DNA from 2 places in the Streptomyces sp. AC627_RSS907 genome. Region 2 is predicted to be linked to the other one. Evidence: riboswitches for the same ligand, from Rfam matches in the RefSeq annotation. Region 2 holds a riboswitch; the other holds the start of a gene.

What was found. A riboswitch is a leader RNA that binds a small molecule or an ion and turns the genes downstream of it on or off. The one in region 2 is predicted to bind cyclic di-AMP.
Region 1: linked by a shared signal. The riboswitch ahead of KUM32_RS12830 (M23 family metallopeptidase) and the one ahead of KUM32_RS25140 (transglycosylase family protein) in region 2 are both predicted to bind cyclic di-AMP.

Annotation. Positions count from the first base shown of each region.
Region 1 covers NZ_JAGMUE010000047.1:18,647-24,415, reverse strand. Annotated here, with positions in the region: gene KUM32_RS12845 (bifunctional GNAT family N-acetyltransferase/acetate--CoA ligase family protein) at 1-1,224, opposite strand, end outside; gene KUM32_RS12840 (HPr family phosphocarrier protein) at 1,403-1,684, shown strand; gene KUM32_RS12835 (GntR family transcriptional regulator) at 1,807-2,505, opposite strand; gene KUM32_RS12830 (M23 family metallopeptidase) at 2,694-3,458, opposite strand; cyclic di-AMP (ydaO/yuaA leader) riboswitch at 3,471-3,633, opposite strand; gene KUM32_RS12825 (pitrilysin family protein) at 3,824-5,212, opposite strand; gene KUM32_RS12820 (pitrilysin family protein) at 5,209-5,769, opposite strand, start outside.
Region 2 covers NZ_JAGMUE010000115.1:380-6,148, reverse strand. Annotated here, with positions in the region: gene KUM32_RS25155 (DUF501 domain-containing protein) at 1-251, opposite strand, end outside; gene KUM32_RS25150 (septum formation initiator family protein) at 281-754, opposite strand; gene eno (phosphopyruvate hydratase) at 957-2,237, opposite strand; gene KUM32_RS25140 (transglycosylase family protein) at 2,540-3,271, opposite strand; cyclic di-AMP (ydaO/yuaA leader) riboswitch at 3,276-3,441, opposite strand; gene KUM32_RS25135 (transglycosylase family protein) at 3,625-4,668, opposite strand; partial or broken gene KUM32_RS25130 (cytochrome P450) at 4,812-5,769, opposite strand, start outside.

The DNA.
Region 1 (5,769 bases), on a different contig from region 2:
GCCGGAGACGTCGGCGCGGTTGCCGGAGGAGACGAAGGTCGACACGCCCGTGACGCCGGTGACCCCGCCGCCGCGCCGGTGCAGCCGGGACAGCAGGGCGATGCCGATCGCGCCGGACTGGGCGAACAGGCCGATCCGTCCGGGGCGGGGCGTCTCGGGGGCGAGGGAGGCGTTGAGCCGCACCTGCGGGGAGGTGTTGATGATCCCGAAGGCGTTGGGCCCGATGATCCGCATGCCGTACGAGCGCGCCTGCCGTACGAGGGCGCGCTGGCGTCCACGTCCCTCGGGGCCGCTGTCGGCGTACCCGGCGGAGATCACGACCAGGCCCTGCACACCGTGCTCGCCGCACTCGGTGACGACCTCGGGGACGTGCTCCGCGGGCACGGCGACGACGGCGAGGTCGACGGGCCCCTCGATGTCGCGCACCGAGCGGCGCGCGGGCACCCCGTCGAGTTCCCCGCGCTCCTCGGGAAAGGCCTTGTTCACGGCGTACAGCCGGCCGGTGTAGCCCGCGTCCCGTATGTTGCCGAGGATGCTGCGGCCGACGCCGCCCGGCGCGCGGCCGGTGCCGACGACCGCCACCGAGCCGGGCTGCAACAGCCGCTGGACGGACCGCGCCTCCGCGCGGTGTTCGCGCGCGTACTGCACGGCGAGCGAGCGGTCGGTGGGTTCGAGGTCGAACTCCAGGCGGACCACGCCGTCCTCGAAGCTGCGCTTCTGGGTGTACCCGGCGTCCATGAACACCTTGATCATCTTGGTGTTGGCGGGCAGCACCTCGGCGGCGAAGCGGCGGATGCCGCGCTCACGCGCGACGGCCGCGATGTGTTCCAGGAGCGCCGAGGCGACGCCGCGCCCCTGGTGTGCGTCCTGGACGAGGAAGGCGACCTCGGCCTCGTCGGCCGGTGCGGACGCGGGCGTTCCCCCCGCGCCGATGCGGTCGTAGCGTACGGTGGCGATGAACTCGCCGCCGATCGTGGCCGCGAGCCCCACCCGGTCGACGAAGTCGTGGTGTGTGAAACGGCGGACGTCCTTGGCGGACAGGCGAGGGTACGGCGCGAAGAAGCGGTAGTACTTCGACTCGTCGGAGACCTGCTCGTAGAAGCTGACCAGACGCTCGGCGTCATCGACGGTGATGGGGCGGACGCGCGCGGTACCGCCGTCGCGCAGCACCACGTCGGCCTCCCAGTGGGCGGGGTACTCGTGCCGGTCCGACGAGGTCTGCATGGGCCCCAGAGTACGGCTCGCGTACGACAACGGCGCGAGGCAGTCTGTGGACGACGGCAGGCCGGGCCGAGGCCGCGGTCCGACGGCCGCCCACCCCGGGGAGCGTGTCCGTCCGGGCATGCCTCACGATGTGGGAAACTGGTCTAGACAACCCTGAACACCTGAAGGGCAGCATCACATGGCTGAGCGCCGCGTCAACGTCGGCTGGGCCGAGGGTCTCCACGCCCGCCCCGCCTCCATCTTCGTCCGAGCCGCCACGGCCACAGGCGTCCCGGTGACGATCGCCAAGGCCGACGGGGCCCCCGTCAACGCGGCCTCCATGCTGGCCGTCCTCGGTCTCGGCGCCCAGGGCGGCGAGGAGATCGTCCTCGCCTCCGACGCCGAGGGCGCGGAGGCCGCCCTGGAGCGGCTGGCGAAGCTGGTCTCCGAGGGTCTCGAAGAACTCCCCGAGACCGTCTGAGCGACGGCAGCACCGAAAGGCCCGCCCCGGACCGGACCACGGAGTGGGCCTTTCGCTTTCCCTTTTCCGGGCAGCAGAAAATGGCCCCCGGAATCAGCTCCTCTTTGTATACGGCGCCCGCGTTAATGCCGCAGGCTCGACATGTTTACGGGACGTTGCGAGTTCCTCACACGTTCCGCCCGCTGGTCACCGTCGGAGGCGAATCGCAACCGGTGGGCCGGTACCGACCGCTCGGTGTGCAGCGCCATGAGCGCCCGCGCGCGCTCGGCGTCGCCCCGGGCCACCGCGTCGACGATCGCGCCGTGCTCCGCCCAGCACTCCACCGGCCCGGCCGGCGCGTCCACGGCGTACATCCAGGCGATCTTGTGGCGCAACTGGGTCAGCAGCGCCGTCAGGGAGGGACTGCCGGCGGCCTGCGCGAGGGTCTCGTGGAACCAGCCGCCCAGTGAACGCAGGTCCTCGCCGCTGCCCCGCCTGGCGCGTTCCTGGCCCAGTCTGACCAGCCCGCGCAGCACCTTGAGATGGGCCTCGGTGCGGCGCCGGGCGGCCCGGGAAGCGCCGAGCGGCTCCAGGAGCGTACGCGTCTCCAACAGGTCGGCGGCCTCCTGCTCGGACGGCTCCGCGACGCACGCGCCCGCGTGCCGCCGGGTCACCACGAACCCCTCGGCCTCCAGCGTGCGCAGCGCCTCGCGGACGGGGACGCGGGAGACGCCGTAGCGGCGGGCGAGGAGTTCCTCGGTGAGCCGGCTGCCGCGTCCGTGGACGCCGGCGACGATGTCGTCCCGGATCGCCGTGCACACCGAGTGCGCCGGAATACGCATGACCGACCTCCGCCTTAATCCCCGTGAAACGTCGACGATTGACGTGTGTTCCGTGACTCTAGGCCAATGGGGCGGACATTCGGACGGCGCGGCGGATTTCATGGATATTTTTTGGACAACACCGCCCCCGGAAATCCGAAAGCCCCGGCTCGGGGAGCCGGGGCTTTCGGTCGCCGTGCCGTCCGCCGTCAGACGTTGACGCCGTGGGAGCGGAGGTAGGCGACGGGGTCGATGTCCGAGCCGTACTCGGGGCTCGTGCGGGCCTCGAAGTGCAGGTGGGGTCCGGTGACGTTGCCGGTGGCACCGGAGAGGCCGATCTGCTGGCCGGCGACGACCGACTGACCCACCCGGACGCCGATGGACGACAGGTGGCCGTACTGGGTGTACGTGCCGTCGTGCATCCTGATCACGACCTGGTTGCCGTACGCGCCGCCCCAGCCGGCCTCGACGACCGTGCCGACGCCGACCGCGTGCACGGTGGTGCCGCTGGAGGCGTGGAAGTCGATGCCGGTGTGACTGCCGGAGGACCACAGGGAGCTGCCGGCCTGGTAGGCGGTGGAGACGTAGGAGGCGGTGATCGGCGCCACGAAGGTGTTGAGGCGCTTGCGCTCCGCCTCGCGCGCGGCGCGCTCCTTGGCCTCGCGCGCCTCCTCGGCCGCCTCGGCCGCCCGCTCGCGCGCGGCCTCCTCGGCCGCCTCACGGGCGGCGGCGTCCAGGGCGGCCTGCTTCTGCGCGGCGGCCTGGGCGTCGATCTCGTGGGCCACGGAGTCGCCGATGGTGACGACCGGGGTGAGTCCGCTCTGCTCCACCTCGGGCTCGGCGGCGAGCGCCGGAGCCGCGAGGGTGCCGACGACGCCGGTGGTCGCGAGGGCCGCGACACCCGCCGCGCGGGCGGTGGTGCGGTGCATCCGGCTGGGACGGCGGTGCTTACCGGTGGCGCGCGTGAACGCCATGTGGAGGCTGTTCCTTTCCTTCCCTCTCGCCTACCGGGTTAGCTGACGGGTTCGGAGCAGGAAGGTCTCCTACGGACCCCCGCGCTGGGCGCGGGCGTCCGATTCACCCCAGGGACTGCGGTGGGTCCCCGGCTCCCCTGGCTCGCGCCGTACGGGGACTCGGCGATGACTGTCCGGTGCCGCGGGTGCGGCGCACTGCCTGACGAACAGCCCGGACGACGCTAGACGCGGCTGCCTTCAATCCTCAAACGCAACCGGCTTTTTGTAGCGCATGCCACAGGGCAGACGGGCAGCCTCTCTCTCAATTCGGACAAAAGGCAGCCCTGGTGACACATCCGTCACCAGGGCCCCTTCACCCGTCCGCCCTACTCGGCGGCCACCACGGTGACTTCGCCGATGCCGAGGGCCTCGACCGGCTCCTTGATCTGCGCCGCGTCACCGACGAGGACCGTCACCAGCCGGTCCACCGGGAAGGCGTTCACCACCGCCGCCGTGGCCTCCACCGTGCCGGTCTCGGCGAGTTGACGGTAGAGCGTGGCCTGGTAGTCGTCGGGCAGGTGCTGCTCGACCTGGTCGGCCAGCGTGCTCGCCACGGCCGCCGCGGTCTCGTACTTCAGCGGCGCCACACCGACGAGGTTCTGCACCGCGACGTCGCGCTCGGCGTCGGTGAGCCCGCCCTCGGCGAGCGTGCGCAGCACGGTCCACAGGTCCTGCAGGGCGGGGCCGGTGTTGGGGGTGTCGACGGAGCCGCTGATGGCGAGCATGGCGGCGCCCGTGCCGTCGGGGGCGGACCGCAGGACCTGGCCGAACGCCCGTACGCCGTAGGTGTATCCCTTCTCCTCACGCAGGACGCGGTCCAGGCGGGAGGTGAGGGTGCCGCCCAGGCAGTAGGTGCCGAGCACCTGCGCGGGCCACACGCGATCGTGCCGGTCGGCGCCGGTGCGGCCGATCAGCAACTGCGTCTGGACCGCTCCGGGGCGGTCCACGATGACGACCCGGCCGGTGTCGTCGGCGGTCACCCGGGGCACGGGGCGCGGCTCGGCGGTGGAACCGGTCCACGCGCCCAGCGTGTCGCCGAGCAGCGCGTCGAGGTCGACGCCGGTGAGGTCGCCGACCACCACGGCGGTGGCCGTGGCGGGGCGGATGTGCTTCTCGTAGAAGGCGCGCACGGCCCCCGAGTCGATGCGCGCGACCGTCTCCTCGGTGCCCTGACGCGGGCGCGACATGCGTGCCTCGGCCGGGAACAGTTCCTTGGAGAGTTCCTTGGCCGCGCGGCGGGAGGGGTTGGCCAGCTCGTGCGGGATCTCGTCGAGGCGATTGCGGACCAGCCGTTCCACTTCGCTGTCCGCGAACGCGGGCGCCCTCAGGGCGTCGGCGAGGAGGCCGAGCGCCTTGGCGAGACGTGAGGCCGGCACCTCCAGGCTCAGTCGGACGCCGGGGTGGTCGGCGTGCGCGTCGAGGGTGGCGCCGCAGCGCTCCAGCTCGGCGGCGAACTCCTCCGCGGAGTGCTTGTCGGTGCCCTCGGAGAAGGCGCGCGCCATGATCGTGGCGACGCCGTCGAGACCGGCCGGCTCGGCGTCCAGGGGTGCGTCGAGGAGCACCTCGACGGCGACGACCTGCTGACCGGGGCGGTGGCAGCGCAGCACGGTGAGGCCGTTGCCGAGGCTGCCGCGCTCGGGGGTCGGGAAGGCCCACGGCTTGGGCTCACCGGCCTGCGGCCGCGGGTGGAATTCCATGGTGGCGAGCTCGGTCACTTGGCCGCCTCCTCGTTCTCGTCGGTGGCGTCGGAGTCGGCGTCGGTCACGGAGACGGTGACGGTGGTCTCGTCGGTGGTCTCGTCGGCGGGGGCGGTGGGCTCGTAGACGAGCACCGCGCGGTTGTCGGGCCGCAGGCGGGCCTTGGCGATCTCCTGGACCTCCTCCGCGGTCACCTCGAGCACCCGCTGCACGGCGGTCAGGGCGAGCTGCGGGTCGCCGAACAGGACGGCGTACCGGCACAGTTCGTCGGCGCGGCCCGCGACCGTGCCGAGGCGGTCGAGCCACTCGCGCTCCAGCTGGGCCTGGGCCCGCTCCATCTCCTCGGCCGTGGGTCCCTCCTCGGCGAACCGGGCGAGCTCCTCGTCGATGGCGGCCTCGATGACGGGCACCTCGACGTCACCGGACGTCTTCACGTCCAGCCAGCCCAGGGAGGGCGCCCCGGCCAGGCGCAGCAGGCCGAACCCTGCGGCGACGGCCGTGCGGTCGCGCCGCACCAGCCGGTTGTACAGGCGGGACGACTCGCCGCCGCCCAGGACGGTGAGCGCCAGGTCCGC
Region 2 (5,769 bases):
TTCATCACGCCGTTCGCCTCCAGCGTGCCGATGGCGGAGGCCGCCTTCGGGCACGTCAGGTAGTACAGCGTGGGGAAGGGCGTGCCGTCGGGCAGCCGCGGTGCCGTCTCCACGACGTCCGGCTGTCCGCAGGGGCAGCGGTGCGCGATGGCGCGCAGACCGCGCGGGGGGCGCCCGAGCTGCTGCTTGAACGCCTCGACGTCCGCTTCGGTGGGCTCGGTGCGCTCGGTGGTCGGCGGGGGAGTCTGCATGGCTGTCTTCTGCTGGTCTTCCTGTTGAGTCACTGCCGGCGGGCGGCGTCGGCCTTGTCGACCGCGGCCCAGACGTTGCGGTACCAGGGGCGGTCCGCGGCGCCGACGTCGGTGCGCGCCTGCTTGGCCGCGTCCGGGTCGATGACGACGAACCCCGTCTCCCCCGGCATCACGTAGTGCAACCGCAGCCGGATCTGCTGCTCGGCGAAGGCGTCGTCCTGCCAGCGTGCCTTGAGGTCGCGCAGGTCCTCGACCCGCTGCCGGGTCGCCTCCCGCTCCTGCCGGAGGTCGGCGATCTCGGCGCGCTGGGCGACGTACTGCCGTATCGGGTAGGCGAGCGCCACGACGAGCGAGCAGAGCACCATCGCCAGCAGCGCGGCCCGGCCGGTCAGCCGGGAGCGGCGGGCCTGGCGCTTGGTCTGCGAGCGGTAGACCCGGGCCGCGGTCTGCTCCCCGATGATCCGGATCCTGGTCGCGGTGGAGAAGCGGTCCCGGCCCGTCACGGAGCCTCACCTCGCGTGCCCACGCCGGCTGCCTCGCCGCCCGGCCGGGGGTCCGGGGGTCGTCCCCCGGGACAGCACAGCACCGCCATGTCCCCGCCTCCCGTTCGCCTTCATGCCTCGTCACGGCCGTCATACGCGCGTACGTCCCCGCACACGGTACGGGACCGGGTACGGGGACGTACGGACGACGCTGCCTACTGTGTCAGCCCTTGAAGCGCGGGAACGCGCTGCGGCCGGCGTACACCGCCGCGTCGTCGAGGATCTCCTCGATGCGCAGCAGCTGGTTGTACTTGGCGACGCGCTCGGAGCGGGCCGGTGCGCCGGTCTTGATCTGGCCGCAGTTGGTGGCGACGGCCAGGTCGGCGATGGTGACGTCCTCGGTCTCGCCGGAGCGGTGGGACATCATGCACTTGAAGCCGTTGCGCTGGGCGAGCTCGACGGCGTCCAGGGTCTCGGTCAGCGAACCGATCTGGTTGACCTTGACCAGCAGGGCGTTGGCGGCGCCCTCCTCGATGCCGCGGGCCAGGCGCTCCGGGTTGGTGACGAACAGGTCGTCGCCGACGAGCTGGACCTTGTCACCGAGCTTGTCGGTGATGGTCTTCCAGCCCTCCCAGTCGTCCTCGAACAGCGGGTCCTCGATGGAGACCAGCGGGTACGCGTCGACGAGCTCCGCGTAGTACTCGGTCATCTCGGCGGCGGAGCGCTCCTTGCCCTCGAAGGTGTAGGAGCCGTCCTTGTAGAACTCGGACGCGGCGACGTCGAGCGCGAGGGCGATCTGCTCGCCGGGGGTGTAGCCGGCCTCCTTGATCGCCTCGAGGATGAGGTCGAGGGCCTCGCGGTTGGAGCCGAGGTTCGGGGCGAAGCCGCCCTCGTCGCCGAGGCCGGTGGCCAGGCCCTTGTTCTTCAGGACCTTCTTCAGGGTGTGGTAGATCTCGGCGCCCCAGCGCAGGGCCTCGGAGAAGGACTCCGCGCCGATCGGGGCGATCATGAACTCCTGGATGTCCACGTTGGAGTCGGCGTGCGAGCCGCCGTTCAGGATGTTCATCATCGGCACCGGCAGCAGGTGCGCGTTCGGGCCGCCCAGGTAGCGGAAGAGCGGCAGGTCGCTGGCCTCGGAGGCGGCGTGGGCGACGGCGAGCGAGACGCCGAGGATGGCGTTGGCGCCGAGCGAGCCCTTGTTGTCGGTGGCGTCGAGGTCGAACATCGCCTGGTCGATCAGGCGCTGCTCGGTGGCGTCGTAGCCGACGAGCTCCGGGCCGATCTGCTCGATGACGGCCAGGACGGCCTTCTCGACGCCCTTGCCCAGGTAACGGTTGGCATCGCCGTCACGGAGTTCGATGGCCTCGAAGGCGCCGGTGGAGGCACCGGACGGCACGGCGGCACGACCCGTGCTGCCGTCGTCGAGGCCGACCTCGACCTCGACCGTGGGGTTGCCTCGGGAGTCCAGGATTTCCCGGGCTACGACGACGTCGATGGACGGCACGAGCATCTCCTTCTTCAATGTGACGCTTCGGTGTGACGCGGGTCCGCAGGACCGCAGCGGCTCTGCGGGACGAGCCTAACCGGCTCCGGGCGATCGGCCAGCCGGTCGCCCACCCGATGGACAGAACCGAGAGTAAATTGTTTCCGAACGGAACAAAGACGTCCGCGGAAACGGAGGCGGAATCGGGGAGCGAAGCGGGACGGGAGCGGGGCCCAGGAGCGGCGGCGGGGGCGGAACGTGAAAATCCCGTCCCGGCGCGTACGGGGGAACACGCACCGGGACGGGAGCAAGGGGGCCGCCGCTTACTTCAGGTGCAGCTGCTGGCCCGGGTAGATCAGGTCGGCGTCGTCGACGATGTCGTCGTTCAGCTGGAACAGCTTCGCCCAGCCACCCTTGACGTCGTGCGCCTCGGCGATCGAGCTGAGGGTGTCGCCCTCGACGACCTTGTACTCGCCGTCACCCTTCTCGACCTTCTTGCCGGTCGGGGTGGTGACGGTCTCCTTCTTGGCCGCCGGACGCTCGGCGGAGCGGGAGGCCTTCTGCTCGGTGGAACGCTCGGTGGAGCCACCGCTCTGGCTCTGCGCGCTCTCGGAGCCGCCGGAGTCGGAGCCCTGCGAGGAACCGCTGTCCTGGGTCCCTCCCGAGCCGCCACCGGTGTACGCGGCGTTCGACAGGCCGGTGCCGCAGACCGGCCAGGCACCCTTGCCCTGACCGGCGAGCACCTTCTCGGCGACCGCGATCTGCTGCGCCTTGGTGGCCTGGTCGGCGGTGGCGGCGTACTGCGTACCGCCGTAGGCGGCCCAGGTGGAGGCGGAGAACTGCAGGCCGCCGTAGTAGCCGTTGCCGGTGTTGATGGACCAGTTGCCGCCGGACTCGCACTGGGCGACGGTGTCCCACTCGGACGCGGTGGCGGCGGAGGCGTTGCCGGCCGCCATCAGCGGGGCGGCGACGGCCGCGCCGGTGACACCGGCGACGGCGATGACACGGGTGGCCTTGGACGGACGACGGTGCTTGCCCTTGCCGGAGAACAGCATGGATCGATCCCCTCACCGACGCCTGCGAGGTGAGCTGTCGGGTTCGGGCCGGTTGAGTTGCCCGGCCGGGTTCCTCACGGAACTCGGCTCCACCCCTAGCCGCTCCGGTCAACTGCCCGGTGCGGCACCTACCTTGGGTCCCCCGCTCCTGCCTTCGGCGCTCGACGCGACGACTGTTCCCGGACGGCCGCTGGCAGGATTCGGCGTTGCGGCAACCGGGGCCCGCGGTGGCGAGCGGTCATGACCGTAGGCACGCGCTCCGCGGTTTTTCAAAGACGATCACGGCTTCTGAGACCTATCTCTCACGAGATCCAAAACGGACATACGCCCCCGAACCGTGACGCGAACTCCCCCTACTTCTCGACCGGTTCGCCCGTGACCGTAAGGGTCTGACCGGGCAGGATGTGGTCCGGGTCGTCGCCGACGACCGTCTTGTTGCCGGCGTACAGCGAGTGCCATCCGCCGTCGATCTCAAGGGAGTCGGCGATGCCCCAGAGACTGTCACCGGAACGGACGGTGTAGGAGCCGTCCACGACCTCCCGCGCGCCACCCTCGCCGCGCGAGGCGTGCCGGCCCGACGACCCAGCCGTACGGCCGTCCGCCGTCCCCTCGTCGGCACTGCCGCCGCGGTGCCGGCCCGAACCGGAGTCCCCGGTGTCGGTGAGCCCCGAAGTGCCGCCCTCCTGCCCCGCCTTGCCCGTCTCCCCGTCCTCGGGCGTGGCCGTGGACGAACCGCCGGACCCGCGCCGGTCGGTGCGCGCCGTGGAATCGGATTCGGTGGATGTGTCGGACTTGGCCGGTTCGTCCTCCGTGGCCGACGAGGAGTCAGGAGTCGGCGGGGCGGAAGAGGAAGGCGACGTGCCGGACGTCGGCTCCGTCGTCCCGGCCGGACCGGAGGAGCCGGAGACACCGGACGGTTCCGGCGATTCGGCCGACTCGGGGGCGGTCGACGTCCCCGAGGTGTCCGACCCCTTCGACGGGCCGTCACCCGTCGCCGCCGTACCGCTGTCCGCGGGCACCCGGTCGTCGCCCAGCCCCGAGAGCACGGCGCAGGTCGGCCAGGCGGCGATGCCCTGGGCCGCGTGGATCTTCTCGGCGACTCTTATCTGCTGGGCGCGACTGGCCTGGTCGGCGCTCGGCGCGTACGCCAGACCGCCGTACTGCTCCCATGCCTCCTGGGACAGCTGCAGGCCGCCGTAGTACCCGTTGCCGCTGTTCTGGCTCCAGGCTCCGCCGGTCTCGCACTCGGCGACCCGGTCCCAGTTCACCCCGTCGGCCGCGTGGGCGCCGGTGGCGCCGAGGAGGGGGATCGCGATGGCGGAGCCGGTCACTCCGGCGGCGACGACCAGGGCGGGAGCCTGGCGGGGGCGGCGGTGACGACCGTTCCCGGAGAGCATGCGACGACCTTTCACGAGACGACGTGGGCCACGCGGTGGACGATGCTCCCCACCACGCTGATCCGTGAACGTATAGGCAGATGATCGCCTGTCACAAGTTCATCCCGCACAGATCACGTGAAGATCACAGAGTTGAGCGCGTGTCACTTTTGCGTCGCCGGGCCACCCTTGTCGGCCGATGACGTGCCCGGTGTGAAGGAGACGGGCAGGGTGCGCAGACCGCGCATGATGAGTCCGCCGCGCCAGCGCAGCTCGGCCGGTTCCGCGGCGAGGCGCAGGTCCGGGAGGCGGGTGAGGAGCGTGGCGAGCGCCGTCTGCCCCTCCAGCCGGGCGAGCGGGGCGCCGAGGCAGTAGTGGATGCCGTGGCCGTACCCGAGGTGCTGGCTGTCCCGGCGCGCGAGGTCCAGGGTGTCCGGGTCCGTGAACCGCTCCGGGTCCCGGTCGGCGGCGGCGAGGACGACGAGGACGGGGTCGCCCGCCGCGATGTCCCGTCCGCCGATGGTGAGCGGCCGGGTGGCGAAGCGCCAGGTGGCCATCTCCACCGGACCGTCGTAGCGCAGGAGTTCCTCGACCCCGGTCTCCAGCAGGCCGCGTTCGCCGGCGGCGAGGGACGTCTGCAGGCGGGCCCGCTGCCCGGGGTGGGTGAGCAGGGCGTACAGGCCGTTGCCGATGAGGTTGACCGTGGTCTCGAACCCTGCGAAGAGCAGGATGAAGGCCATGGCCGCGGCCTCGTTCTCGGTGAGGTGCTCGCCGTGGTCGGAGGCGCGGATGAGGCCGGAGATGAGGTCCTCGCCGGGGCCGGGCTCGGGCGGCAGCGCGGCACGCTTGCGGTGGATGAGGTCGGCGAGGTAGCCGCGCATCTTCTTCACCGACCGTGCGACCCCGCCCCGCGGGCCGCCCCCGTGCCGGATCATCATGCCCGCCCAGTCCCGGAAGTCGTCCTGGTCCTCGCGGGGGACGCCGAGCAGGTCGCAGATGGCGTAGATGGGCAGCGGGAAGGCGAACTCGTGGATCAGGTCGGCGGACCCCGTGCCGGCGAACCGGTCGATCAGGTCGTCGGCGAGTTCCTGCACCCGTGGCGCGAACTCGGCCACCCGGCGG